4 regions of the Mesorhizobium sp. WSM4310 genome follow, and region 3 is predicted to be linked to each of the others. Evidence: predicted binding sites of a transcription regulator. Region 3 holds the regulator's gene; each other region holds the start of a gene.
The links. Region 3 encodes LexA, which represses DNA repair genes until DNA is damaged. Its sites were predicted from a motif close to TGTTCNNNNTGTGTTCNG; they were not measured.
Positions count from the first base shown of each region.

Region 1: the regulator LexA is predicted to act here: its motif matches at 2,483-2,500, upstream of parE (DNA topoisomerase IV subunit B).
Region 2: the regulator LexA is predicted to act here: its motif matches at 1,777-1,794, upstream of FJV80_RS26590 (ATP-dependent helicase).
Region 4: the regulator LexA is predicted to act here: its motif matches at 1,641-1,658, upstream of FJV80_RS16710 (helicase-related protein).

Region 1 is NZ_VFTA01000007.1:55,433-62,839, forward strand. Features, by position in the region: gene FJV80_RS10260 (type II and III secretion system protein family protein) at 1-1,315, opposite strand, end outside; gene cpaB (Flp pilus assembly protein CpaB) at 1,406-2,332, opposite strand; gene parE (DNA topoisomerase IV subunit B) at 2,572-4,629, shown strand; gene FJV80_RS10275 (FUSC family protein) at 4,674-6,740, shown strand; gene FJV80_RS10280 (DUF2336 domain-containing protein) at 6,737-7,407, opposite strand, start outside.
Region 2 is NZ_VFTA01000031.1:434-7,840, reverse strand. Features, by position in the region: gene FJV80_RS26600 (M20 aminoacylase family protein) at 1-717, shown strand, start outside; gene FJV80_RS26595 (hypothetical protein) at 1,035-1,208, shown strand; gene FJV80_RS34690 (hypothetical protein) at 1,500-1,673, shown strand; gene FJV80_RS26590 (ATP-dependent helicase) at 1,809-3,902, shown strand; gene dapB (4-hydroxy-tetrahydrodipicolinate reductase) at 3,911-4,687, shown strand; gene FJV80_RS26580 (ABC transporter substrate-binding protein) at 4,892-5,905, shown strand; gene FJV80_RS26575 (ABC transporter ATP-binding protein) at 6,021-6,830, shown strand; gene FJV80_RS26570 (ABC transporter permease) at 6,842-7,407, shown strand, end outside.
Region 3 is NZ_VFTA01000004.1:252,756-260,162, forward strand. Features, by position in the region: gene FJV80_RS07635 (ABC transporter permease) at 1-680, opposite strand, end outside; gene FJV80_RS07640 (ABC transporter ATP-binding protein) at 686-1,465, opposite strand; gene FJV80_RS07645 (ABC transporter substrate-binding protein) at 1,524-2,510, opposite strand; gene FJV80_RS07650 (GntR family transcriptional regulator) at 2,663-3,436, shown strand; gene lexA (transcriptional repressor LexA) at 3,811-4,548, shown strand; gene FJV80_RS07660 (ComEC/Rec2 family competence protein) at 4,542-6,998, opposite strand; gene gltX (glutamate--tRNA ligase) at 7,101-7,407, shown strand, end outside.
Region 4 is NZ_VFTA01000014.1:25,413-32,819, forward strand. Features, by position in the region: gene FJV80_RS16700 (acetyl-CoA C-acetyltransferase) at 1-299, shown strand, start outside; gene phbB (acetoacetyl-CoA reductase) at 390-1,115, shown strand; gene FJV80_RS16710 (helicase-related protein) at 1,826-5,266, shown strand; gene FJV80_RS16715 (RNA-binding S4 domain-containing protein) at 5,282-5,668, shown strand; gene fdxA (ferredoxin FdxA) at 5,916-6,254, shown strand; gene FJV80_RS16725 (CarD family transcriptional regulator) at 6,625-7,206, shown strand; gene FJV80_RS16730 (amino acid ABC transporter ATP-binding protein) at 7,285-7,407, opposite strand, start outside.

The DNA of each region.
Region 1 (7,407 bases), on a different contig from region 3:
CCAGTGCCAGCGCCCGGCCAGTGTCCGACGCCTTCACCTCCTCGGTGTTGTTGAGGAAATAGTCGACATTGCTGGCCGGCCGCGTGCCGTCGGTCGGCTCGACCATTTTCTTCGACGGATCGACCGGCTTGACCAGGTAGGGCGTGACGATGATGACCAGATCGGTCTCGCGCCGCTGATAGGATTTCGACGAGAACAGCGCCCCGAGCACCGGCATCTTTCCGAGGCCGGGAATGCGCGACGTGGTGATGTCGTTTTGCGACTGCAGCAGTCCGGCGATCATGAAGCTCTGGCCGTTCTTGAGATCGACCGAGGTCCTGGCGCGGCGCACGATGAATCCCGGCACCGAGATGGTGCCGATGTTGTAGGAGGACGACGCATCGATCGAGGAGACTTCCGGCGCGATGTCGAGGCTGACCAGCCCATCCTTGAGGACGGTCGGCGTAAAGTCCAAGCTGACGCCGTATTTCTTGTAGCTGACGGAGATCTTGCCGTTGTCTTCAGAGACCGGGATCGGGAATTCGCCGCCGGCCAGGAAGCTCGCCGTGTCGCCCGAGCGGGCGATCAGGTTCGGTTCGGCCAGCCGGCGGGCGAGGCCGCGCTCTTCCAAGGCCTTGATGGCGATGTCGATCGACACGCCGTTCGATAGCAGCCGGCCGATGATTTCACCGGTTCCGGCCGTCGGCACGGTTCCTGGGTCGAGCGAAACATCGCGCCCGCCGAAACCGTAGGCGAAATTGGCAGCGTATTTGGCACCCAGATCCTGCCCCGCCTGGCGGTTGATCTCGACGAAGCGTACGTTGAGCTGAACCTGCTGCGACGACGAGATGTTGACCGAGTTGATCACTTCCTCGGTGCCGGAAAAGCGCGTTGCGATCTTGTTCGCCTTTTCGGCGGCGACCGCATCATCCGCCTCGCCCGATAGCACGACACGGCCATTGGCCGAGCCGACCTTGATCTTGGCGTCCGGCACGCTGGCGCGGATGGTGCTGGCCAGTTGATCCGTGTCGAGCGTCACTTCGATGTCGACGGTGCCGACGAGCTGCTTCTTCTCGTCGAACAGCGCAATGCCGGTTGTGCCGAGATTGTTGCCGAGCACATAGAAGGATTTGTCGGTCAGCGGATTGACGTTGGCGATCTCAGGATCGCCGATGACGATCTGGTAGAAGGCGGCACTCGTCACGATCGTCTTGGGCTTGCCCTTGGCGACCTTGATCGACGCATTCTTGGTCGCCGAGACATAGACGATGTCATTGTCCGCCTTGGCCAGGCCGGGCAAGGCGAGCATTCCGCCGGCAACCAGCGCAGCAGCCATCGCCAAGGCGCGCGCAAAGCGCGATCGGTCCATCATTCGATATAGGGTACGCATCAACATTGCCCTGTCCCGTCCGGTCCCCACCGGCTTTTACTTCTGGTCCCGCTCAGGAACCTGATATTCCTCGGCCTTCGTGCCGCGCGTCACGATGACCGTCTTGAATTTCGGCTTCTCCGGCTCCTTGGTCACTGCGTCGAACAGCGAGCCGGCCGCGGCCTGAGCCTTGGCCGCCACCGATCCGCCAAAGGACGAGATGGTGGTGACGCCGTTCTTGCCGTCGCCGCCTTCGCTGGCGGAGCGCAGCGACAGCGACAGCGTGCCGACGGTGCGGGCAAGCGCCACTTTCTGCGCGCCTTCGGTCGTCACTTCGATGGTCACGGAATTCGTGATCTGCGGCGTCGTCTGGCGCTCGTCGGCACCCTGGCCGACACTCAGCACCTTGGCGTCGGCAACGACGATCTCGGAGGTGACGGTCGAACCGGCCGCGCCTTGCGCGTTTTTGGCGACTTCCTGGATTTCGCCGGCATCGCGCGTCAGCACCACATCGACGCGGTCGCCCGGCGTGACGAAGCCGCCGACACCGGCGATCTCGTCGGTGCGGATGGTCACCGCCCGCATTCCGGGCGTCAGCATGTTGGAGAGCGTGGCGCGGCCGTTCGGCCCCGACAGCTTGGTCAGCAGCACCGGTTCGTTGACCTCGATCGGCGACAGCACGATGCGATTGCCCTCGCCGAGCAATCCGTCGATGGTGGCAAAGGCGCCTTGCGGCAGCGAATCCTGCGGCCACGGGATCTCGATCAGCTTGGCGCGGTCGAGCTCCTGGCCGTAGCGCAGCGGCGCTTTCGCCACCACGATGGTCTTGAATTCGATCCTGGGCGGGGCGGGAGCGGCGATCGACGCCGTCTTCTCTTCGGCATCGGCCTTGGCCTGGCTCTTGACCCAGAAATCCGCGGCAAAGATCGAGATCGCGCCGAAAACGGCGGCGATGCCGATCATCGTTATGGCCTTGCCCCTCACGCCGAAACCCCTGATGCCCGTCGTTTCTTGTTTTGTTGGGGCTCACGCTAGGCGGGTTTGTTAAAGAAACAGGAATTTTGAAAGGCGGCATTCGACCTATTTCCGCCCGCTTGGTTATCGAATGGTTTTAGGATAAGACGGGTCAAATCCCCGAACGTAACAGGAACCTCCGTCGCTTGGCGCTGAAAAGCGTGGCAGTATCGACGGGTGATTCGCAGCACCGGACCCCTATGGCAGGCATGGACGACAATAACGATCTCTTCGGCAATATGGACAAGCAGCCGCAGCCGGTTCGGACAACGGCGCGCCCGGCCGACCCGCTTGTGCAGGCAGCAGCCAAGCGCCCGGCCGCAACCAAGGATGGCAGCGAGGGCTATAGCGCCGCCGACATCGAGGTGCTGGAAGGCCTGGAGCCGGTGCGCCGCCGGCCAGGCATGTATATTGGCGGCACCGACGACAAGGCGATGCACCATCTGTTCGCCGAGGTCATCGACAATTCGATGGATGAGGCGGTTGCCGGCCATGCCACCTTCATCGATGTCGAGCTTTCGGCCGACGGGTTTCTGACCGTTACCGACAATGGCCGCGGCATCCCGGTCGATCCGCATCCGAAATTCAAGAAGCCGGCGCTCGAAGTCATCATGACGACGCTGCATTCGGGCGGCAAGTTCGACTCCAAGGTCTATGAAACCTCCGGCGGCCTGCACGGCGTCGGCGTTTCCGTCGTAAACGCGCTGTCGGATCATCTCGAGGTCGAGGTCGCGCGTGGCCGCCAGCTCTATCGCCAACGCTTTTCGCGCGGCATTCCGGTAAGCGGCCTGGAGCAGCTTGGCGAGGTCCACAACCGGCGCGGAACGAAAATCCGCTTCCATCCTGACGAGCAGATCTTCGGCAAGGGCGCGGCCTTCGAACCGGCGCGGCTCTACCGCATGACGCGCTCGAAAGCCTATCTGTTCGGCGGCGTCGAAATCCGCTGGACCTGCGATCCCTCGCTGATCAAGGAAAAGGACCAGACGCCGGCCAAGGCGGAGTTCCATTTCCCTGGCGGCCTGAAGGACTATCTCAAGGCTTCGCTCGGCGACGACTTCCAGGTGACGCGGGAAATTTTCGCGGGAAAAAGCGAAAAGCAAGGCGGCCATGGCTCGCTCGAATGGGCGGTGACCTGGTTCGGCGGCGACGGCTTCATCAATTCCTACTGCAACACCATCCCGACCGGCGAAGGCGGCACTCACGAGGCCGGCTTCCGCAATGTGCTGACCCGAGGCTTGCGCGCCTATGCCGATCTCGTCGGCAACAAGCGCGCCTCGATCGTCACCTCGGAAGACGTCATGATCTCGGCGGCCGGCATGCTGTCCGTGTTCATCCGCGAACCCGAATTCGTCGGCCAAACCAAGGACAGGCTGGCGACGATCGAGGCAATTCGAATTGTCGAGACCGCGATCCGCGATCCGTTCGACCATTGGCTGGCCGACAATCCGCAGGAAGCCTCGAAACTGCTGGAATGGGTGATCGCGCGCGCCGACGAGCGGGTGCGCCGGCGCCAGGAAAAGGAAGTGTCGCGCAAGAGTGCGGTGCGCAAATTGCGCCTGCCGGGCAAGCTCGCCGACTGCACGCAGAACGCGGCGGCCGGTGCCGAACTGTTCATCGTCGAAGGTGATTCCGCCGGCGGCTCGGCCAAGCAGGCGCGCGACCGCGCCAGCCAGGCAGTACTGCCATTGCGCGGAAAAATCCTCAACGTGGCCAGCGCCGGCAATGACAAGCTGGCCGCCAACCAGCAGATATCGGACCTGATCCAGGCGCTCGGCTGCGGCACGCGATCAAAGTACCGCGACGAGGATTTGCGCTACGACCGCGTCATCATCATGACCGACGCCGACGTCGACGGCGCCCATATCGCTTCGCTGCTGATCACCTTCTTCTACCAGGAAATGCCCGCGCTGGTGCGTGGCGGCCATCTCTATCTGGCGGTGCCGCCGCTTTACTCGATCCGGCAAGGCGGCAAGGTCGCCTACGCCCGCGACGACGCACACAAGGACGAGCTCCTGCGCACCGAATTCACCGGGCGCGGCAAGGTCGAACTTGGCCGCTTCAAGGGCCTGGGCGAGATGATGGCCTCGCAGCTCAAGGAGACCACAATGGATCCGAGGAAGCGCACGCTTCTGCGGGTCGATGTGATCGACGCCGAGGCAGCGACGAAGGACGCAGTCGACGCTCTGATGGGCACCAAGCCGGAAGCCCGCTTCCGCTTTATCCAGGAACGTGCCGAATTCGCCGAGACGGAAGTGCTGGATATCTAGCCGCTGGCCAGTTTAGCTTGCGCTTCCGATAAGGAGACCGGCATGTGACCTGGGCGCGGCTGAAGGCCTATTTCGAGACGAGCCTGGCCGGGTTGACGCAGCCGACGCGCTCGGACTGGATTTTCGCCTTGCGCACCGTTTCGGCCGGCCTGATCGCGCTGCTCGCCGCCTATGCCCTCAAGCTCGACCACCCGCAATGGGCGATGATGACGGTGTTCATCGTCGCCCAGCCGGTCGCGGGCATGGTGCTGGCGAAGGGCTTCTACCGGTTGCTCGGCACGCTGGCCGGCGGGCTGGCGGCGATCGGCATCACCACTGTCTTCGGCACCAACCCATGGGTTCTGGTGACGGTGCTCGCCGTCTGGATCGGCATCTGCACCTTCGTTTCCTCCTTGCTGCGCAATCCCGAAGCCTATGGTGCGGCTCTTGCCGGCTACACGGCGATGATCATCGGCCTGCCTGCCTTCGGACAGCCGCATCTGGTCGTCGATCTCGCTGTCGCCCGTTGCGCGGAAATCGTGCTTGGCATCGTCTGCGCCGGCGTGACCAGCAGGCTGATCCTGCCGAAACTGGCCAGCGATGCCATCATATCGCGGCTGAAGCGCTGCATTCTTGACCTTGCCACCTATGCCGCAGGGGCCTTCTCGGGAGGTGATACAGCGACACTTTCCGCACTCCATCGCAAACTCGTCGCGGACACCCAGACACTTGGCGAAATGCGCGCCTATGCCAGGCTGGAAGCGCCGAGCTTCGCGCCGCGTGCCCACCCGGTTCGGCGCACCATCGGACAATTGCTCTCGGCCCTGTCGGCGGCACGCGCGCTGCATTCTCACGCCGCGCCGAAAAACGCCGCCCTCATCCCGGTGCGTTCGGAATTGCAGGCCCTTGTCGGCGATCTGGCGGCAAAGCCCGGCGCACTGGACGATACGGCACCCTGGGTGGAACGGCTCGACGCGATCTCGGCCAAGGCCCGGCAACTGCCCGATGCCTCGGTCGACCAGGGCGACGACAGGGTCGGCACCATCACGCGCCTCACCATCGCCGCCGATTTTGCCGAGGCGCTCAAGCAGGTGCTGCGCGGGCTCGATGCCTTGCGCGCGCCGGTCACACGTACCGGCCGCGCCAGCAGGCAGCCTGCGCTGGTGGTGCACCGCGACTACCCCGGCGCATCGCGCAATGCCGTGCGCGCTGCCCTTGCCACCTTGCTGGTCGCGGCCTTCTGGCTGACGACGAAATGGTCCGAGGCAGCGGGTACGGTCATTCTCGTTGCCGTCGTATCCAGCCTTTTCGCCGCTCGCCCCGATCCGGTGCAGGTGTCCTGGGGCTTCTTCAAGGGAACGCTGCTTGCCCTGCCCTTTGCCTTTCTCATAGGCCAGATAGCGTTGCCCGCCCTGCCCGGCTTCGGCTGGTTCGTCCTGTTTGTCGTGCCGATCCTGGTGCCGACGGCGCTGGGCATGGCCAATCCGCGCTATGTCGGCGTGGCCACGGCCTTCGCCATCAACTTCCTCGCTTTCCTCAGTCCGCATCAGGCGATGACCTACGATCCTGGCCCGTTCTTCGCCGGCTCGGCGTCCGTGCTGGTTGGCATCCTGCTGGCCATCGGCGTCTTCATTGCCGTGCTGCCCGCCGATCCGTGGCTCGCGGCAAACCGCATCGTGCGGGCCATGCGCGAGGATTTGGCACGGCTTTGCCTGCACGAGCGCGTGCCGAGGCGTTCAGCCTTCGAAAGCCTCGCCTATGACCGCGTCAACCAGCTGATGCCGCTGGTGCAGAACTCCGGCAGGAAGGGCGAGGCGGTGTTGGTCGGCGGCGTTGCTGCCGTGACGGTCGGCCTGGAGATCCTGAGGCTGCGCGGCACAAACCAAAACCATGCCATCCCGTCCGAAACCGCACTTTCGATCGCCAATTTCCTGAGAGGGCTGGCGCGCGAGCTGCTGTTCCGCGCTCCGGGTGATCCGCAGACAGCGACGGTCGCTGTCGCCCGGCAGTATGCGGCGAGCATCGCCCAGCGCAACGCCACCGGCGACATGCTGCAGATCGCGGCATCCCTGCGCATCATTGCCGCAGCGATGGAGGATTTTCCGGATTTCTTCGCGAAAGACCGAGGCTAAGCCGCCGCTATCGCCAACGCATGGCCGCGTGCGTTTTCGCGCAGCGCGTCGAGATGGATCGACTTGACCAGGGCGGCGAGATCGCCTTCCGCGGATTGCCCGCCCAACTCCTTGAGCATCAGCCAGCTGACTTCCTGCACGCCGGCGACGCGCTTGCCATTGGCGACCTCGCGCCAGATTTTCAGCGCACGCAGGATGATCGTATGCGTGGGGGCAGCCAGGCCTGCGCCGCGGAACAATGCCTGCAAGGCCACATCGTGGCCGCCAGCCAGCAGCGCCCTCACCCGCGGTTCGGACTGCTGGCCGAGTGCCACCAGCGTGGAGCCGAAGAAATCGACCTTGCCATGCGCGATGGTGCGGATGAGGAAGCTCGCGGTGAGATCGCCACGCAGCCTGAGATGCTCGATCAGCGCGGCATGCTCTTCCTGGCGCGTGCCCTCGATCAGCGTCACCGAGGCCTTGACGCAGGCGTCCCGCAGGACGCGATCGGCCCGCGCGGCGCCCATCAATGCCATGACCAGCGGTGAAGTCTTCAATGTCTCGCCGAGCTTGATGAGCAGCATGTGGCGGCAGTCGGCCGGAAGACGGGCGTCCGAAATCAGCGCCTCGCGCACCAGCGGCAGATGCCCATGGCGTTCGGCCATGCGGCGGAAGCTCACCGACGCGA
Region 2 (7,407 bases), on a different contig from region 3:
CTGATGCAGCGCTTTCCCTTCGACGAGATCTTTGGCCTGCACAACATGCCTGGCCTTCCCGTCGGGCATTTCGAGACCCGTGCCGGCCCTGTCATGTCGGCAGAGGATAATTTCGAGATCGTGCTCAGGGGGTTCGGCGGCCACGCGGCGCGGCCGCATTCGGGCAACGAAACGCTGGTCGCCGCCTGTGCGCTGGTCACCAATCTGCAGACCATCGTTTCGCGCCGCCTGAGCCCGGCCGACATAGCGGTGGTTTCGGTGACCGAACTGATCACCGATGGCACCCGCAATGCGCTGCCTGGTCTTGCCCGCATCCTCGGCGATACGCGCAGTTTTCGCCCCGAGGTCAGCGCGGCGATCGAACGCCAGATGCGCACCATCGCCGAGGGCACCGCGGCCGCCTACAACATTGCCGCCGAGGTCAACTACACCAGAGAATTCGTGCCTTTGCACAATGATGCCGAACTGGTCGAGGCGGCCTTCGCCGCTGCCAAGAAAGTCTTCGATCCCGGCAATGTCGCGGTTGCCCGCGAGCCGATGACGGCGTCGGAGGATTTTGCCCGATTCCTCGATCACGTGCCGGGCTGCTTCGTGTTCCTCGGCAATGGCGAGGCCTCGGCGCCGCTCCACAATTCCAGCTATGACTTCAATGATGACGGGCTGGTCTTCGGCGCCAGTTTTCATGCCGCCATCGCCAGGCAACGGCTCGGAATTTGACCGGCCGCAGCCCCCCTTCGGCACGCCTTTGCCGGTGGAAAACGCCTGGAAAAGGCCGAAATCCGCTACCCCACATGACGCAGCGGCAAGACTCAGCTAGGCTGTGTGGTGCGGCGGACCTGATTTATCCGCTTGGCCGGCGCCTTCTCCTCCCAAGCGGCGCCGGCCTTCTTCCCGTGCCGACCGCCTGGTAAATTAGCATTCATTAAATTTAGAATATTCGCACTTGCAGGGCGTTAGCGTCTTTCTGGCATGGAAGACGCTGGTCCTTGGCTGTTGCGGGAAGGCCAATGCGCGGGCGGAACTGGATAAGGGCGTTGCGTCAGGACGAGGCGCGGCAGGTGCGTGCGCGCATCGCCGAACTCGAAAGAAACCTTACAATGGCATTCCCGGCCCGAGGCCGTCAGCTGCAACAGGACGCCGGGCACGAATTGCGCAATGCCAAGTTCCGCCTCGAGCGGCTCGAAGAATGCATCGCGGCAATGCAATGAGGTTTCGACGGGTCCTCAGTGCACTGGATCATCTCAGTTGCCCAACACTCTCCGTGTTCATGACAGGATTGCTGGCATAGGAGCTTTGTTCGGCACCAGGAGCCTTGGTCGGTGGCAATTTGTTGTCGCAGGCCGAGACAGCCAAAGCGACCAGGACAAGGGCTAATCCTAGCTTCTTCATCGCTATCGCCTCCTTGCTTTCAACGACCCGCCATCGGTTTGGTTGCGAACTTGGCGCGATGGAACAAACCGTCATGTTTCCGGTTGACCCTCATCAGAGGAGACCGCGGCATGATCCGTTTGCTTCTGGCAGGTACTTTTGCCTTTCTCGCATACCGCCTCGCGCGCAAGATGATCGATGACGTGCCCGGCGACATCGATCCCCTGTTGCTGCCCGCGCCGAGAAGTGACCGCGAAGCTCTGCGCCGCCAATCGGCGGCCATGGGTGTCGATCCCCGGCGGTAGAGCAATTCCAGGAAAAGTGTGAAGCGGTTTTCCCTGGAAAAGCGTAGCGCTTTCCCTTGAGAGTTGCGCCAAGACCAAGGGGCCGTCGCAAAGCTTCTATGTTGCGAACAAAGCGGAAACGATGCTTGATGGGCGATGAACCTCGCCGCTCATGATTCGACCTTTGTGGAATCGACTGCCCAGCCCGCCTATCTCGCGCGGCTGAACGATGCCCAGCGCCAGGCCGTCGAGCATGGTGACGGCAAGATCGCCGGGCCGTTGCTGGTCATTGCCGGCGCCGGCTCGGGCAAGACCAACACGCTGGCGCATCGCGTCGCTCATCTCATCGTCAGGGGTGCCGACCCGCGCCGTATCTTGCTGATGACCTTTTCGCGGCGCGCCGCATCCGAAATGGCGAAACGTGTCGAACGTATTGCCGGCGAGGTGCTCGGCCGCGACGCCGCGGTGATCACCGATGCGCTGACCTGGGCCGGCACTTTTCACGGCATCGGCGCCCGGCTGTTGCGCGACTATGCGCTGGAGATCGGCCTCGACCCGGCCTTCACCATCCATGATCGCGAGGATTCCGCCGACCTGATGAATCTGGTGCGCCACGAACTCGGCTTCTCGAAAACGGAAGCGCGCTTTCCGACCAAGGGCACCTGCCTTGCCATCTATTCGCGCGCCGTCAACGCGCAGGCGCCGCTCGGCGAAGTGCTGGGGTCGGCCTTCCCCTGGTGCGCCGGCTGGGCCGAGCAGTTGAAGCAGTTGTTCGCCGGCTATGTCGAGGCCAAGCAGGCGCAGAACGTGCTCGACTATGACGATCTGCTGCTCTACTGGGCGCAGATGGCGGCCGAGCCGGACATAGCGGCGCATCTGGGCGGGCGTTTCGACCATGTTCTGGTCGACGAATACCAGGACACCAACCGCCTGCAGGCTTCGATCCTGATGGCACTGAAACCCGACGGCGCCGGGCTGACGGTGGTCGGAGACGATGCGCAGTCGATCTATTCGTTCCGCGCCGCCGAGGTGCGCAACATCCTCGATTTTCCAAAACAGTTCGCGCAGGCCGCCGATGTGGTGATGCTGGAGCGCAATTACCGCTCGACGGAAACCATTCTGGCCGCCGCCAATGCGGTGATCGGCGAGGCCTCGGAGCGCTTCACCAAGAACCTTTGGTCGGAGCGCAAATCATCAGACAAGCCAAGGCTGGTCAGCGTCCGCGACGAGGTCGAGCAGGCCAACTTCGTCTGCGATACCATCCTCGCCGAGCGCGAGGCCGGTACGGCACTGAAATCGCAGGCGGTGCTGTTTCGCGCCTCGCACCACAGCGGGCCGCTGGAGATCGAGCTGACGCGGCGCAACATTCCCTTCGTCAAGTTCGGTGGCCTGAAATTCCTCGATGCCGCCCATGTCAAGGATGTGCTGGCTGTGCTGCGCTTTGCCGAAAACCCGCGTGACCGCGTCGCCGGCTTTCGCGTTCTGCAGCTGATGCCGGGTATCGGCCCTTCGGCTGCCGCGCAGATCGTCGAGACGATGACGACAGCGCTGGATGAAGCGATGGGCTTGGCCGGATGGCGGCCGCCGCAGCGCGCGGCGGACGACTGGCCCGGTTTCGTCTCGCTCTATTCCGGCCTGCGGGCCGGCGCCAAATGGCCAGCCGATCTCGAACAGGTCAGGCTCTGGTACGAACCACATCTGGAACGCATCCATGAGGATGCCATCACACGCCGCGCCGACCTGTTGCAACTCGAGCAGATCGGCTCGGGCTACGCCTCGCGCGAGCGCTTCCTGACCGAGCTCACGCTCGATCCGCCTGATGCAACCAGCGACCAGGCTGGACCGCCGCATCGTGACGAGGACTATCTGATCCTTTCGACCATCCACTCGGCCAAGGGCCAGGAGTGGAAGAACGTCTTCGTGCTCAACACCGTCGATGGCTGCATCCCGGCCGATCTCGGCGTCGGCACCAAGGAAGATATCGAGGAGGAGCGCCGGCTGCTCTATGTGGCGATGACGCGGGCCAAGGACAGCCTCAACCTCGTCATGCCGCAGCGCTTCTTTCCCCATGGCCAGGCCGCGCGCGGCGATCGCCATCTCTATGCCTCGCGCACGCGCTTTATCCCGGCCTCGATTCTCGCCGCGTTCCAGCAGATGTCGTGGCCGGGCGCACAGGCGGCACAGGGCAGGGCGCCCCGGCCGGACGTGCGCGTCGATATCGGCGCGCGCATGCGCGGCATGTGGAAATAGCTGAAACCATGGTGCAGCCGTCGATCAGGATCGCCATCGCCGGGGCGCGGGGCCGCATGGGGCGGCAGATGGCCGAGGCCGTTCTGGCCGATCCGCGGCTGGCGCTTGCCGCCCGCTTCCATCGCCCGGGCAGTGTCGGCGACCGGCTGGTGAGCCGCGACGAGGCGCTCGCCGTGGCCGATGTGGTGATCGATTTCACCACGCCGGCGGGCTCCGCCGATCTGGCGAGGGTTTGCGCAAACCGGGGCGGCCCCGCTTTGGTGATCGGCTCGACCGGTTTCGATGCCGCCGAACTGGCTGATATAGCCGATGCCGCGAAAGCGGTTCCCATCGTCCGCTCCGGCAGTTTTTCGCTCGGGCTCAACATGCTGGTCGGGTTGGTCGAGCGGGCGGCGAGAGCGCTCGCCCCCGAAGATTGGGACGCCGAGATCTTCGAGGCGCATCATCGCCACAAGATTGATGCGCCGTCGGGCACCGCGCTGATGCTGGGACAAGCCGTCGCCGGTGGACGCGGCGTCGAACTGGACGCGGTCGCAAGGCGCGCCCGCGACGGCGTCACCGGCGCGCGGCCGGCCGGCGAGATCGGTTTTGCGGTGGCTCGCGGCGGCAGCATCGTCGGCGAACACAGCGTCACCTTCTGTGCCGAAGGCGAGCTTGTTACCGTGTCGCACGCTGCCGGCGACCGCATCATGTTCGCTCGTGGCGCCATCGCCGCGGCACTTTGGCTGCCGGGACGCAAGCCCGGCGAATACGATATGCGCGACGTGCTGGGATTTAATCGCTGAACTTGGCACGGCGTGCATTTTCACGCCGCCGCTATTGTCCGCCGGCCGCGGCTTGCCGATCCGCAAGCCTTGCCGTCATTTTCGGCTTTACCCTGAAAGCTGGATGAAAGGTTGGTGCCATAACTCTTGTCCGGCGCCCCCATATTGTCGCGCAAAAGCGATGGGAGAGAGAGGGGCGCGGGAAACGAACAAAGGGAAGAGGCCATGTCGCTCGCGCGAATTCTGCTCGATTCAGCCGCCACAACCGCACTCGTCGCCACCATGGCCTTGTCAGCGCCGTCCGTACACGCTGCCGACAAAGTTTCCATCATGGTCGGCGGCTACGAGAAGCAGATTTACCTGCCAGCCAAACTGACCGAAGCACTCGGTTACTTCAAGGACGAGGGTCTCGACGTCGAGTTGCTGAATGAGCCGGCCGGGGTCGACGCCGAAAACGAGATGCTTGCCGGTGCCGTGCAAGGAGTTGTCGGCTTTTATGATCACTGCATCGATCTGCAGGCCAAGGGCAAATTCGTCGAATCCATCGTCCAGTTCAGCCAGGCGCCGGGCGAGGTCGAGCTCGTTTCGACCAAGCATCCCGAGATCAAGTCGCCCGCCGACTTCAAGGGCATGAGCCTGGGCGTGACCGGTCTAGGCTCATCGACGAATTTTCTTACGGAATATCTTGCCGTCAAGAACGGTTTGAAGCTCGGCGAATTCACCTCGGTTCCGGTCGGCGCCGGCAACACCTTCATTGCCGCCATGCAGCAGGACAAGATCCAGGCGGGCATGACGACCGAGCCGACGATCACGCGGCTGCTGAAGACAGGCGAAGCGTCCGTTCTCATCGACATGCGCACGATAGAAGGTACCAAGGCTGCTCTCGGCGGCACCTACCCGGCCGCCTCACTCTATATGCAGACAGATTGGGTCGAAGCGCACAAGGACATCGTGCAGAAGCTGGCCAATGCTTTCGTCAAGACGCAGAAGTTCATCAATTCGCATAGCGGCGCCGAGATCGCCGACAAGATGCCGAAGGACTATTATGTCGGCGACAAGGAAGGCTATGTGAAGGCCCTCGATGCCGGCAAGGCGATGTTCACCCCCGACGGGATCATGCCCGAGGGTGGACCTGAGACAGTGCTGACGGTTCTTTCAGCCTTCAAGAAGGAACTGCAGGGCAAGCAGATCGACCTTGCCAAGACCTACACCTCGGAATTCGTCAAGAACGCCAAGTAGCAGACAGTACCGGCGCGATGAACGACCAGCCGACCGGGGCCGGCTGCCCTCAGTTTTCACCTCCGGCGACCTTGGGGCCGACGGCGGGCGTCTGCTCTTATCCAGGAGTTCCACCATGGCTATTGAAAAAAATGCACCGGCTATCGAGCTGATCAACGTCAGTCGGCGTTTCCTTTCACCCACCGGCAAATCGCTGACGGCACTGCGCGACTTCACCATGACCGTACAGCGCGGCGAATTCGTCGCCGTTGTCGGCCCGACCGGCTGCGGAAAATCCACCACACTCAATCTCGTCACGGGGCTGGCAAGCCCAAGTGCCGGCGAGGTTCGTGTCATGGGCGCACCGGTCAAGGGTATAGACCCGCGCATCGGCTTTGTTTTCCAAAGCGATGCCCTGTTTCCGTGGCGAACCGTGATCGACAACGTGATGGCTGGTCCGCTCTTTCGCGGCAAGGCCAAGTCCGAAGCCACGGCCGCGGCGCGCGACTGGCTGGCGCGCGTCGGGCTGTCGCGTTTCGAGCAGCATTATCCGCACCAGCTTTCAGGCGGTATGCGCAAGCGTGTGGCGTTGGCGCAGACTTTCATAAACGGTCCGGAGATCCTGCTCATGGACGAGCCGTTTTCAGCGCTTGACGTGCAGACCCGCGTGCTGATGCATGAGGAACTGCTGCGCCTTTGGTCCGAAGCAAGGGCTTCCGTGGTCTTCGTAACCCATGACCTGGAAGAGGCGATTGCCTTGGCCGACAAGGTCTATGTCCTGACCGCCGGGCCGGCCACCGTGAAGTCGGTCTACACGATCGACCTGCCGCGCCCACGCGTCGTCGCCGACATCCGTTACGAACAAAGCTTCATCGATTACTCGCGCACCATCTGGGCCGACCTCAAGGAAGAGGTCGAGACCAGCTATGCACGCGCGGCAGCCTGAGGAGGAAAGCCATGACCGATGCCGCAATCGACATCAGAGCGGGCGCTTTCAAGCCTGGCACTTCCGACGCGGAAATCGAAGCGGCCGCGGCAAAAGCATCGCAGCGCCGCCGCCGCACCGTCATATTCTGGCGGGTCGCCATACTGGTCGCCTTTCTCGGCCTGTGGGAGATTGCCGCGCGCCTGGCGTGGATCGATCCGTTCTTCTACGCGATGCCGAGCGCGATCGCGCAGCGGCTCTATGAATGGACGACGGAAGGAACATCCGAGGGGCCGCTGTGGTATCATCTCTATGTTACCATGGAGGAGTCGGTCATTGGCTTCGTGACCGGTTCGGTAGCTGGCATCATCATCGGTGTCGCGCTCGGTCGCAACCGGATGGCCGCAGACATTTTCTCCATCTACATCAAGGTGATCAATTCCATCCCTCGCGTGGTTCTGGCGCCGATCTTCATCATGATCCTCGGCCTTGGCCTCGCTTCGAAAGTGGCGCTTGCCTTCGTCATGGTTTTCTTTGTTGTCTTCCACAATGCATTCCAGGGCGTGCGGGAGGCCGACAGGGCAATGATTGCCAATGC
Region 3 (7,407 bases):
TTGATGAGGATACCCAGCCCCATATTGACGTCGGCAAATCCCTGCGACTGCACCATCAGTGCGCCGCTCGACGCCGAAAACGCGCTCGCCAGCCCGACACCGCCGATGGTCGCCGCCCAGACATTGATGCCTTGCGCCTCGGCCATGTCGGGATTGGCGCCGACGGCGCGCACGGCAGTCCCCTTCTCGGTCCTGAAGAACATGTAGAGCGCCGCGAAGACGATGAGCGCGAGAAGGCCGGCGACAACGATCTTGCTGGCCGGAAAACCCGGCCGTGCGAACGGGACCCAGTCGAACACGGTCGGCGAGCCGAAAACCGAGAGGTTGGACTTGCCCATGATGCGCAGGTTGATGCTGTAAAGCATCGTCATCATCAGGATGCCCGCCAGCAGCGTGTGGATGCGGAAGCGCAGATGGATGAAGGCGGTGCAGCAGCCCGCCGCGAAGCCCGCCGCGAATGCGACGACGATGCAGGTCAGCGGCGATACGCCGGCGGCAAGAAGCACGCCGCAGACGCAGCCGCCCAGCGGAAAGGCGCCTTCGCTGGTCAGATCGGGAAAATTCAGCATGCGGAACGGGATCATGATGCCGAGCACGACAAAGGCCAGGATCAGGCTCTGCGCCAGGGTCACCGGCATGATCGCGACAAAGCTGGTGAGAACGTCCTGAATAAAGCCCATGGTGATCAGCTCGCCAGCAACATGCGGTCGGTCTTGATGGAAAAATGGCCGATCAGATCGATAACCGTGACCCTGGCCTTGTCCTCGCCAGTGACCTCCAGCAGGACCCGGCCCGCATCGAGCATGATCACCCGGCTGCCATAGTCGACGGCGTGCTGCATGTTGTGGGTAACCATCAGCGTGGTCAGTTTCAGCGCGTTGACGGCGCGCACCGTCGCCTGCATGACGATCTCGGCAGTGCGCGGGTCGAGTGCCGCGGTATGCTCGTCGAGCAGCAGCAGGTCCGGCGATCCGCCGACAGCCATGATCAGCGACAGCGACTGACGCTGCCCGCCCGAGAGTAGGTCGACACGGGTGTCGAGACGATTTTCAAGGCCGAGGCCCAATATCGACAGGCGCTCCTTGTAGGACGCGAGCCTCGCGGCGTTCAGCCCTTGTCGCAGCGTGCGTTTTCGGCTGCGCAGATCGGCCAGCAGCATGTTCTCCGCCACGGTCATGCTGGCGGCGGTGCCGCGCATCGGATCCTGGAAGACGCGCGCCAATCGCGTGGCGCGCTTGTGCACCGGCATGGCCGTCACGTCCGCGCCGTTGATCAGGATCTTGCCGGAATCCAGGACAAGAGCTCCGGAAATGGCGTTGAGCATGCTGCTCTTGCCGGCCCCGTTGGAGCCGATGACGATGCCGAAATCGCCGGTGGCCAATGACAGGCTGAGGCCGTCCAGCGCGACCTTCTCGTCGGCCTGCCCCTTGTAGAATACTTTGCGCGCGGATCGGATATCGAGCATCGTTCCTCCCTGGCCTGATGGGCGACGGCGACGGCGCCGTCGCCCGTCCAGCCCGATATCAGTCGACGATGCAGCCGCAATCGGCCATCGAAGCCGGTATCTCGATGCCGAACGCGGCCATCGCCTTGCGGGAAATCGTTGCCATATGGTCCTTATAGGCCGGACGCGACGGCGCGATCGTCTTGGGATCCTTGCCCTTGAGAATCTCGGCCGCGATGTTGCCGGCATTCATGCCGACCTGCGTGTAATTGACCGCCAAGCTCGCCGGCACGGTACCGTTGCGGACCGCGCTGTCATCGGAGTTGACGACCGGGATTCCCGCCTGGCGCGCGGCCGCGGAGACGGCGGCGATCGCCGGCTGGATCAGGTTCGAGGCCGGACCGTAGATCACGTCGGCCTTGCCGGCGAGCGAAGCGATGCGTTGCTGGATGTCATTGACGTTGTCGATGCCGACTTCGACGACCTCAAAGCCGGCGGCGGGTGCCGCCGCTTTGATCTTTTCGATCAGGGCAACGTCATTGGCCTCGCCCGGATTGTAGGGCACCCCGAAGCGCTTGGCGTTCGGCAGCAGCTTCTTGGTGAAGGCCATCACCGCGGCGACATCCTGCAGATCGCTGGCGCCGGTCATGCCTTCGTCTCCGGCTTCCCACGACGGCACCAGCTTGGCCGCCACCGGATCGGTGACCGCGGCGAAGACGATCGGAATCCCAGAACCGGCGAGCGCCTTCTTGGCGATCTGCGAGACCGGCGTGGTGATGGTGTAGATCAGCTTGGGCTGCTCCGCCTGCAGCTTGGCGATCATCTGCGGCACCAGAGATGCATCGAAGTTGGTATGGCTTTCGGTGTAGACGACGTCCTTGCCCTCGACAAAGCCGTTGTCCGTCAGTGCCTTCTTGAAGCCCGCTATGGCGGCATTGAGCTGCGGATGCTCGCCGAAATTGGCGATGCCGATGCGTATCTGATCGGCCGCGGCGCTGCCGACGCTGACCATCAACGCGCCTGCCAGGGCCAATCCCGACAGCCAAGCGGATTTCGACTTCAACATCATTTCCTCCCAGATTTGATCAGCGCCGCTCTCAAGGACGGCAACTGCGGCGATCATGGTCAGTCCCTCGCCGCGTGTCAACATTATATATAATTCTTGCCATACTTCCCCTTCATATATAATTTTCACAGGCTGATGATGGACCGACCGCGATGCAGGATCAGAACAATTCCACGAAGACCGAAGCGGCCTATCAGCTGCTGCGGCGCGATATCCTGACCACCCGCCTCATGCCGGGGGCGCCGCTCAAGCTGAGCGCGCTGCGCGGCACATACGGCGTCGGCTGGACGCCGCTGCGTGAAGCGTTGTCCCGACTTGAAGCCGAACGCCTGGTCACTGCCATCAGCAATCGCGGCTTTGCCGTCGCTCCCGTGTCGCGCGCTGAGCTCGAGGACCTGGCGCGCGCAAGGATGGTTGTCGAAATGCCGCTGTTCCTGGAATCGATCGCGAACGGCGGCAGGGAATGGGAGGATGCGGTCGTCACCGCTCATTACCGGCTCTCCCGCTGCAAAACCGCGGTCGATGACCCTTCCGATGCGGCCGTCGACAAATGGGACGAGAGCCACGAGGCCTTCCATGCGGCGCTGCTGAGCGCGGCGACGTCAAACTGGCTGTTGCGCTTCCGCTCGACGATCGCCGATCAGCTGCGTCGGCATCATCGGTTTCTCGGCCTGGCGCCGACTTTGCGGGCGGCGGCCGGCCTGAAGGACGGCTACGGCGAGGCAATGGACGCGCTGCGCGAGGCGATCGCCATCGAGCATCACACCGCGATCATGGAAGCGGCGCTCGATCGGGATGTAGAGCGGGCAAAGGCGCTGATGACGGCGCATATCGGCTACACGCTGCATGTCTATGTCCACAGCGAAGACAACGGCGCCAACACTTACACCGCGCGCGCCGGCAGCCTGAAAGCGGTTTCCGGATGATGCTTCCGCGGCGTCCGGATCCACGTGGCCGTGCCGGCCTGAACTCACGATCGTTGGCGTTTTGGTTTCGTTTCGTTCTGCCGGAATGGGTCGATACGCCGCTCAAATCCGCCCCGCAGACGCCTCCCAAACACCTGATGCCAAACCGCGTTCAGGGCTAGGCCACAGGCCATTAACCGAAACGATTTCAATGCGCGTACCGGCAGGGAAATCATTGATCGCGACCCTCTGCCCCGGTCAAAAAATTTCAGACGCGTTAACAAATTCATTAAACTTTAAACAGTTGCGGAACACAACTGGAACAGATAGTGTTTGTTCTGGGTTTGTTTTTCGATTCTGATTCAATCCGTCGTTCAACGCCTTGGGGGGCCGCCATGCTGACACGCAAGCAACATGAACTGCTGATGTTCATTCATGAACGGCTCAAGGAAAGCGGCATTCCGCCGTCCTTCGACGAAATGAAGGAAGCGCTCGATCTCGCCTCCAAGTCGGGCATCCATCGCCTGATCACGGCACTGGAGGAACGCGGCTTCATCCGCCGGCTGCCCAACCGGGCGCGGGCACTGGAAGTGCTGCGGCTGCCGGATTCGATCGCGCCCGGCCTTAACGCGGCAAAGAAATTCTCGCCAAGCGTCATCCAGGGCAGCCTCGGCCAGGGCGGTCTTGGCCGCCAGATCAAGCCGGCGCAGTCGCGTTTGCCTGCGGCCGGCAATGATGACGAAGCGGTTTCCGCCGTGTCGATCCCAGTGATGGGCCGCATCGCCGCCGGTGTGCCGATCGATGCCATCCAGCACCAGACGCATTCGATCTCGGTGCCGCCGGACATGATCATGGGTGGCGAGCACTATGCGCTGGAGGTCAAGGGCGACTCGATGATCGACGCCGGCATCTTCGACGGCGACACGGTCATCATCCGCAATGCCGACACGGCGAGCCCGGGCGAGATCGTCGTGGCGCTGGTCGACGAGGAGGAAGCAACCCTGAAACGGTTCCGCCGCAAGGGCGCCTCGATCGCCCTTGAAGCCGCCAACCCGGCCTACGAGACGCGCATTTTCGGGCCAGACAGGGTCAAGGTGCAGGGCAAGCTTGTCGGGCTGATCCGGCGTTACTGAGCAGGAGCGGCCGTCTTTTCGGGTTTTTGATAGGGCGCCAGCCCCCTCGCCTCACGCGAAAATTTTCGCTGCTCGTGCCAAGGCCGATACGGCCCGTCCACCGCGAAGCTGACGGTTGGCGGGCCAGTTGCCGATTGGCGGTCGAAGAACACGGCGGCACTGCCTTTGCGGGCAAGTTGCCGTTTGGTGACGACAAGAACCAGCGGATTGTGGCAGGCATCATAGCCCGTCGCGTCATTGACGACGATCAGGTCGGCGAAACCGCAAGCTTTCCAGGTATCCTTGCGGTCTTCGACATGCGCGATGATCGCACCCGACGGGTGCCGTGCAAGACAGACGCCATCCGTGCAGTAGAACGGTGCTCCCGGCGGCAGATTGACGGCATCGGCAATGTCGAATTGCCCGTCCGCCCTGTCGAACATCTCCGGCACGACGATGGTTTCGGACACCAGCGCGCGTTTCCAATTGTCGACGGTGAACTCGTTCGGGCGAGCCCGGCTGACCGCGAGTTCTCCACCGCCGATCGGCAGCGCCACCAACCGCGCATCTTCGGAAATCAGCACATCCGGGGTGCGCGTATCCGATACTGTCAGCAGGCCGGCAAGCGCGAATGGCACTGCCGCGAGCCGCAGCCAGGTCGTCGCCATCGTCGCGATGACCAGGGCGATGGTCACCAGCAGCACGGATCGCTGCGAAATCAGCCCGACCGCATCGACCGGGGAGCGTTCCGATATCCACGCCGATATGGCGATCATTGCGGTCAGGCCCTTGCCCATCACGTAAAGGAAGGGGCCGTCGGCACCAAAGGGCATCGCAAGAGAACTGAGAACAGCGAAAGGCATGACTATCAGTGACACGATCGGCATGACGGCCAGATTGGCGAACAGGCTGAGCGGCGACACACGCTGGAAATGCCAGATGGCAAACAGCGCCGTGGCGCAGCCGGCGATGATGGAGGTCATCGCCAGCCCGCCCGTCGCCAGCAGGAATTTTCGCGTGAGAAAACCCGGCAAAGTTCGCTTTGGCGGTGGCGGTCTTGCTTTTCCCGCATGGTGATCCGCCCAGCCGGCATAGGCGCCGACCAGCGCGGCGGTCGCGGCGAACGACATCTGGAAGCTTGGGCCGACAACCTCATGCGGCGACACCACAATGACGGCGATCGCCGAGATGGCGAGGTTGCGCATGGTCAGTGCCGCGCGATCGAACAGGACGGCAACAAGCATCACCGCCAGCATGATGAAGCTGCGTTCGGCGGCAACGACGACACCGGAAATGACGAGATAGGCGGCGATCGAGAACAGGGCGGCGGCGGCCGCATATTTCTTCACCGGCCGACGCGCGGAAAAGTCCGGAAACAGCGCGAAGGCACCGCGCAGCAGCCCCATGATGGTGCCGGCGACCAGCGCCATATGCAGCCCGGAAATGGAGATGATGTGATAGATGCCGGTGCGCCGCATCGCCTCGTTGATTTCATCGGGAATGCCGGCCCGCACACCGACGATCAGCGCCGCCGCGATCTCACCCTCGGCACCGCCAACCCTGGCCCTGATGTGGTCGGCAATGGCTTCACGAGCATTTTCTATCCCCGAGAAAAGGCGGGCCGTGAGCGGCACCTCGTCGTCCGTGGCTGAGACAAGCTTTGGATTGCCGAGAAAGAAGCCGCTGCCGCCAATACCGGCGAAATAGCTGTCGAAGGAGAAATCGTAGCTGTCCGGCCGCACCGGGCCGGTCGGCGGCAACAGTTTAGCGTAGCCGGTGACCATGGAGCCGGCGGTCATTTCCGCCGGGATATCTCGCGCCGAAAGCCTGACCCTTTCCGGCGCATAACGCAGTTTCGGCCGTGCGGTCGACGTCACGTCGATGGTCAGCCGGATGCGGCCGGTCTCCATCCGGTCGAGCGAAACGACGCGGCCGGTCACTTGCGTCGAGATTTCCGAACCCAGCATCTGGGTGCCCGCCCGCCATGTCTCGACCTTGGCGACAAGCAGGCCAAGCGCGCACAACAATGCCGCCATGAAGCCCAGATGGGTTTTCGGCCAGGAGCGCGAAACAAGCGCACAGACCGCCATCAGCACGACGACCGCGACAGGCTTTGCAAAATCAGGCTCCGCCGCGAGCGAATAATAGCCGATCGCTCCAGCGGCCAGACAAACCGGCACCAGCAGGAAGGCGATGCCCCGGTCAAGCTCGAGCTCCGCTGCCGTCGCCGCACCATGGCGCAGGCGAGGCCAGGAAACCCGGGCGAGTCGCCGCCGGACACGCACAATCCGGCCTGAAGCAGGCGGCGGAAGTGTCGCCGGCATATCCGCCTGCGGCGGTTGACGATCGGAGCCCGGCACCAGAGGCGATAGCGGCTGCGAGACTGGCGGCGGAATCGCAAACAGGGACCGTTCGCTGACGCCAACACCAGCGTCCTCGCCCTGTTCCGAGCCCCGGCCTCGTCCAGCCATCGGGTCTGCCCCTTGCACCGCTGACGCCCTATGCTACATGAACGCGCGACGCGCGAAAGTCCGCGCAGCCGCACCCCGCTTCAGATGGTTTCCGAGAGTTTCATGTCCGACAAGGTCGTCACCCGTTTTGCCCCCTCGCCCACCGGCTATCTGCACATCGGCGGCGCGCGCACGGCGCTGTTCAACTGGCTCTATGCCAAACACACCGGCGGCACGATGCTGCTGCGCATCGAGGACACCGATCGCGAGCGTTCGACCGCCGCCGCGACGGCCGCCATCCTCGACGGCCTCACCTGGCTCGGCTTGACCTGGGACGGCGACGCGGTCTCGCAATTCGAGCGCGCGCCGCGCCACCGCGAGGTCGCCGAAGAACTCGTTCGCATGGGCAAGGCCTATTACAGCTACGAAA
Region 4 (7,407 bases), on a different contig from region 3:
CCGCCTCGCGCAAGGCTTTGGAGAAGGCCGGCTGGTCGGTCGGCGATCTCGACCTTGTTGAGGCCAACGAGGCATTTGCCGCGCAGGCCTGCGCCGTCAACAAGGGCATGGGCTGGGATCCCTCGATCGTCAACGTCAATGGCGGCGCCATCGCCATCGGCCATCCGATCGGCGCCTCGGGCGCCCGCGTCTTCAACACGCTGGTCCACGAGATGCGCCGCCGCGGCGCCAGGAAGGGCCTCGCGACGCTGTGCATCGGCGGCGGCATGGGCGTCGCCATGTGCGTTGAAGCGCTCTGAGAAAACGATGACCGGGCGGCGCGAGCCGCCCGTTCAATATCCAGTGCCTGCCAAGCCCGAAAACAGGGCGATATCAAAAAGGGGAAATGCATGACCAAGGTTGCAATCGTCACGGGCGGATCGCGCGGCATCGGCGCGGCGATCTCGATCGCTTTGAAGACCGCCGGCTATTCGGTTGCCGCGAACTATGCCGGCAATGACGAGGCGGCGGCGAAATTCAAGGCCGAGACCGGCATTCCGGTCTACAAATGGTCGGTCGCCGAGTATGACGCTTGCGCCGCCGGCATCAAACAGGTCGAGGCCGACCTCGGCCCGGTCTCGGTGCTGGTCAACAACGCCGGCATCACCCGCGATGCCATGTTCCACAAGATCACCCGCGACCAGTGGAAAGAAGTCATCGACACCAACCTGTCGGGTGTTTTCAACATGACGCATCCGCTGTGGAACGGCATGCGCGAGCGCAAGTTCGGCCGCGTCATCACCATCTCCTCGATCAACGGCCAGAAGGGCCAGGCCGGCCAGGTCAATTATTCCGCCGCCAAGGCCGGCGACATCGGCTTCTCGAAGGCGCTCGCCCAAGAGGGTGCTCGCGCGGGCATCACCGTCAACGTCATCTGCCCCGGCTACATCGCCACCGAAATGGTCAAGGCCATCGACGAGAAGGTGCTCAACGAGCGCATCCTGCCGCAGATCCCGGTCGGCCGCCTCGGTGAGCCGGAAGAGATCGCGCGCTGCGTCGTCTTCCTCGCCTCGCAGGATGCCGGCTTCATCACCGGCTCGACCATCACCGCCAATGGCGGCCAGTACTTCGCCTGAGACGTCTGACGGCGGCTCACATCCCGCGACGAACGGACCGGGAAACCGGTCCGTTTTCAATGGAGGCCTGGAGCCCTGGCCCCCCGCTGCGGCGCAATGCCCCAATCCGGCACGCAAAGGTTAATGGCGGCAGCGCCGCCTGTGCGAACCCTGTGGGCAAGCCTGTGAATCCTCGGTGGATAAGCTGTTCACAACACAAGATATTGACGGAACAAAACGGGAAAATGCCGCCGGCGCTGATTTGTCGCCGATTCGTTCCGGCTTTGGGCGGAAGTTAACGTTAATGCCCGGGATTCAGCCGTGTTTCATTAACGACAAATTCAGAAAGATTAACAATTTCATAATGTTGAGCGACAGCCATCGAGATGCTTCGTTCATTTGCCGGCAAAAGTTAAGGACAAGGCCCGCCAGCATAAAACGGGCCAGTTCGATGATTCAGCATGTGGTGAGACTCGGGCTCACAAAATCCATATGTAGCCGTGAACAAAAGCTGAATCTGAGCGAGTCGCCGATTCGTCGCCGATTCGTTCCAGACTCGTTCCATCAGTTAAGCTGCACCCAATTTAGCGCCAGACAGAGTTGCATTCGAGCCGCCGGTGGAACATTCCGCTTTCGCTTCGCGCCCGAAATCCCTATGTGTCGCCTGTCATACGCGCCAGTTGAGGCACGCTCCCGACAACCAGAGGCCAGAAAGCCTTATTTCCAGGTCGATGAACATCCAGCCGAAACACACTGAGCCGCTGATCCTGTCGGGCCGCGACGTGACCGCCGTGCTTGGGCCGACCAACACCGGCAAGACCCATCTCGCCATCGAGCGCATGGTGGCGCACGAAACCGGCGTCATCGGCCTGCCGCTCAGGCTGCTGGCCCGCGAAGTCTACACACGCGTCTGCGAAAAGGTCGGCGCCCACAAGGTCGCGCTGATCACCGGCGAGGAGAAGATCCAGCCGCCCGGCGCGAAATATTCGGTCTGCACCGTCGAGGCCATGCCGCGCGAGACGGACGCCGCCTTCGTCGCCATCGATGAGGTGCAGCTCGCCGGCGACCTCGAGCGCGGCCACATCTTCACCGACCGCATCCTGCATTTGCGCGGCCGCCAGGAGACGCTGCTGCTGGGTGCCGCCACCATGCACGGCATCCTGCAGCGCCTGCTGAAGGGCGTCTCGGTGGTGACGCGGCCGCGGCTGTCGCATCTGGCCTATGCCGGTTCGAAGAAACTGACCCGCTTGCCGCGCCGTACCGCGATCGTCGCCTTTTCCGCCGACGAGGTCTACGCCATCGCCGAGCTGATCCGCCGCCAGCAGGGCGGTGCCGCCGTCGTGCTCGGCGCGCTATCGCCGCGCACTCGCAACGCCCAGGTGGCGCTGTTCCAGTCCGGCGATGTCGACTATCTCGTCGCCACCGACGCCATCGGCATGGGTCTCAATCTCGATCTCGACCATGTCGCCTTCGCCCAGAACCGTAAATTCGACGGCTACCAGTACCGCAACTTGACGGCGGCCGAGCTTGGCCAGATCGCCGGCCGCGCCGGCCGACATCTGCGCGACGGCACGTTCGGCGTCACTGGCCAGGTCGACCCGCTCGACGAAGAGCTGGTCAAGAAGATCGAGGGCCACGACTTCGATCCGGTGAAGGTGCTGCAGTGGCGCACCGCGCATTTCGACTTCGGCAGCCTCGATACGCTCAAGCGCTCGATCGAGACCAACGCCCCGGTCGAGGGCTTGACGCGCGCCCTGCCGGCGGTCGACGCACAGGCGCTCGAATATCTCTCCCGCGACGATGACATCCGCGCGCTCGCCACCGATGCAAAGCGCGTCGCGCTGCTGTGGGAAGCCTGCGCACTGCCCGACTACAGGAAGATCGCGCCTGCCCAGCACGCCGACCTGATCGCCTCCATCTACATGGACCTTGCCCGTCATGGCCATGTCGACGAGAACTACATGGCCGAGCAGGTGCGCCGCGCCGACACCACCGAGGGCGACATCGACACGCTGTCGCACCGTATTGCCCAGATCCGCACCTGGACATTCGTGTCGAACCGGCCCGGCTGGCTGGCCGATCAGGCACACTGGCAGGAAAAGACGCGCGAAATCGAAGACAGATTGTCGGATGCGCTGCATGAGCGGTTGACGAAACGCTTCGTAGACCGCAGGACTTCCGTCCTCATGCGGCGCCTTAGAGAAAATACCATGCCTGAAGCCGAAATCAGTCCTACCGGAACCGTCCTTGTCGAAGGCCACCATGTCGGCGAGTTGCAAGGGTTCCGCTTCACCGCCGACCAGACCGCCGGCGGCGAAGACGCCAAGGCCGTGCGCACGGCCGCGCAAAAGGCGCTGGCCGCCGAGTTCGAGGCGCGCGCCGAACGCTTCGGCGCCTGCGCCAATGGCGACCTGGCGCTTGGCTCGGACGGCACGCTGCGCTGGATCGGCGCGCCGATCGGCACGCTGGTTTCCGGCGAAGACGCGCTGAAGCCGCGCCTCGTGCTGCTGGCCGACGAACAGCTGACCGGCCCGGCACGCGACAAGGTCGCCGCGCGCGCCGAACGCTTCGTCAACTTCCAGATCGAAACGCTGCTGAAGCCACTGGTCGACCTGAAGAACGCCGAGCAGATTTCCGGCATCGGCCGAGGCATCGCTTTCCAGCTGGTCGAGAATTTCGGCCTCATCAACCGCCGCGATATCGCCGAGGAGATGAAGTCGCTCGACCAGGAGGGCCGCGCGGCCCTTCGCCGGCTCGGTGTGCGCTTCGGCGCCTACCATGTCTTCGTGCCGGCACTGATCAAGCCGGCCCCCGCCGGGCTGGTGACCTTGCTGTGGGCGCTGAAGAACGACGGCAAGGACAAGCCTGGTTTCGGCGACGTCGTCCACGCGCTGGCGTCCGGCCGCACCTCCGTGGTCATCGATCCTGCCTTCGACAAGGCTTTCTACAAGCTGGCCGGCTATCGCAATCTCGGCCGCCGCGCCGTGCGCGTCGACATATTGGAGCGGCTGGCGGACCTCATCCGTCCGGCAACCAACTGGAAGCCCGGCCTCGGCCAGCGCCCGGACGGCGCCTATGACGGCCATTCCTTCATGGTGACGCCGCCGATGATGTCGATCCTCGGTGCCACCGCCGACGACATGGAAGAGATCCTCAAAGGCCTCGGCTACCGCGCCGAGCCGAAGCCGGCGGCGGAGGTCAAAGCACGGCTCGAGGCGCAGGACACCGCCGCGCGGGAAGCTGCCGCCGCGAAACTTGCGGCGGAAGAAGCCGCGCGCGCCGAGCAGGCCAAGGCAGCCGAAGCCGCCGCTACGGACGCGGCCGCGGAGGCGGCGGTCGAGGGTTCGGAGCCGGCAGCCGCCGAGGCCGCCGTCGAAGCGCCGGCCGAGGTCGTCGCGGAAACGAGGGCAGAGCCTGCCGCGGAAGAAGCTCCGGCAGAAGCCGCGCAAGAAGTTCCGCTCGTGGCGGAAGCCGTTGCTGACGTTGCTGTCGCCGAAAGCGATAGCGCCCTTACCTCCCCCTCGATGGGGGGGGTCGCGGCGCGCAGCGACGCGGGTGGGGGTGACAGCGCCGACGATGCACGTGGTGGCGATGAAGCCAACGATTCAGGCGGTGCCGACGGCACCGCCGCTCCCCCCACTCCGGCGCCGCGCGCCAACCCTCCCCACGAAGGGGAGGGTGAGACCAGCGAGCCCATCGCCGAAGCCGAAGTGCCCAAGCCGATCCTGCTGTGGCGCCAGGGCCGTTTCGAACAGCGCCCCCGCCATCACGAAGGCCGCAACAACCGCCAGCGCAACGGACAAGCGCGCGGCCGTGGCAATGCGCCGGCCGAGGCCGTCGCTGCTCAAACCACCGGCGCGCCCGGCGAACGTCCCGCTCATGAGGGGCGTCGCGATGGCGCCGGCAAGCCGCGCTTCGACCGTTCGAAGTTCAAGCCCAAACCACAGGGTGAAGGCGAACAGCGCCGTGACGGCCGCCCGCAGGGCGAGCGTCGCGAAGGCCGACCCGACTGGAAGGGTGGCCGGCCCGAGGGCAAGGGCGGTCCCGATCGCGGCAAGGGGGGCGCAAAGCCTGCTTTCCAGCCGAAGCCGCGCGAGGAACGTCCGGTGCGCTTCGATCCGGATTCGCCGTTCGCCAAGCTCGCCGCCTTGCGCGACCAGTTGAAGAAGTAGGCTCGGTAGGGTCCGATGGTTGCCGAAGGCCGCCAGCGCATCGACAAATGGCTGTTCTTCTCGCGCGCGGTGAAATCGCGCTCGCTCGCGGCGAAGCTCGTCGTCGCCGGGCGCGTGCGCATCAATCGCGACAAAGCAGCGCAGGCCTCCGATCTGGTCAAGCCGGGTGACGTGCTGACCATCACGCTCGACCGGCGCATTTTCGTCTGGAAGGTGCTTGGCGCTGGTGTCCGGCGCGGCCCCGCGGAGGAAGCCCGCACCCTCTATGAGGATATGTCGCCGCCGCCGACACCGAAGGGCGAGGCGCTTCCCGACGCCATGCCGGCGCTGCGCGAGGCCGGCAGCGGCCGTCCGACCAAAAGAGAGCGCCGCCAGACCGACCGCCTGCTTGGCGAAGATTGAAGCTTGCCGGCCAGATCGCGGGCCGCGATCCCGGGGCAATGGCGGACGCAGGGCAGAACGGAACCCGGCAAACAAGATGCTCCCGGGACATCAGCCGCCCTTGCCGCGCCTGCCGCCTGGAATTCCATTCCGCAAACGCCGGGGCGGCCGCGCATGGCAACCCTTGCAAGCGAGAGGCAAAGGCGTTACCTCACGGAAAAAGCCCAAGAAACTGGCCCATTAAGCTGGGACGTCCCGGAGCCGACCGATGACCTATGTCGTGACCGACAATTGCATCAAGTGCAAATATATGGACTGCATCGAGGTCTGTCCGGTCGACTGTTTCTATGAAGGCGAGAACATGCTCGTCATCCATCCCGACGAGTGCATCGACTGCGGCGTCTGCGAGCCCGAATGCCCGGCCGACGCGATCAAGCCCGACACCGAGCCAGGTCTCGACAAATGGCTGCAGATCAACACCGAATATGCCGAGAAATGGCCCAACATCACCGCCAAGAAGGAGCCGCCGGCAGACGCCAAGACCTTCGACGGCGAGGCCGGCAAGTTCGAGAAATACTTCTCCGCCGAGCCCGGCGAAGGCGATTGACAATGCGGCCGTAAAGGCTTGTATGACGCAGGGTAACAGGCAGATCGGATTAACCGCCTTGACAGGCGGCGATTGGTTGTGGCCTTCGCTTACGCAGCAAAACCTTGATTCTTCCGACTTTTTGTGCTACATCAGCGAAACATGCCGGTGACACAACGTCGATTTATGGCGCAGACGCCCCAAATCACTGAAAGGTGAAAATCCCAGTCCGGACCAGAGCGATCTGGGGTCAGGCGGTCGCAGTTCGTGCGGTTTGCCGGTCCCGACCTTTCCGGTGGGTTCATCTGTTGTGCGGCTAACGATCGGGTTCTCCGGTCGCACGAGTTCAGCCGGCACCGCCGCCGGCCCATAACAAGGAGTTCAGGGCGTAATGGCAACGATCACCCCGCAGAAGAAGTCCACTGGTGCGCGTCACGGTTTCAAGACCGGCGAGTACATCGTCTATCCGGCGCATGGCGTTGGCCAGATCGTGTCGATCGACGAGCAGGAAGTGGCCGGCCATAAGCTGGAACTGTTCGTCATCGACTTCCAAAAGGACAAGATGCGCCTGAAGGTGCCGGTCGCCAAGGCGACCTCCATTGGCATGCGCAAGCTGTCGGAAGAGGATTATGTCGAGCGCGCGTTGAAGGTCGTGCAGGGCCGCGCCCGCGTCAAGCGCACCATGTGGTCGCGCCGCGCCCAGGAATATGATGCCAAGATCAATTCCGGCGACCTGATCTCCATCTCGGAAGTCGTGCGCGACCTCTACCGCGCCGACAACCAGCCGGAGCAGTCCTATTCCGAGCGTCAGCTTTACGAGGCGGCACTCGACCGCATGGCCCGCGAGATCGCGGCCGTCAACCGCATGTCGGAAACCGAAGCCGTGCGCCTGATCGAGGTCAACCTCAATAAGGGCCCTAAGCGCGGCGCCAAGGCCGACAATGAGGAAGCCGAGCAGGAAGAAGCTGCCTGAGATCTTGTGCCTTTAAGTTCACGAAAAACCCGGCCTCGCGCCGGGTTTTTTGTTTCTCGGACAAGGCAGGGGTCGGGGCTACACCTGACCGCCGCCTTCCTTCTCGGCCTCCTGCTTCAGCGTCGCGATGAAGCGCTTGGTCCGTTCGCGCTCCGGATTGCCGAACAATGTGGCCGACGGCCCCTGCTCGACGATAACGCC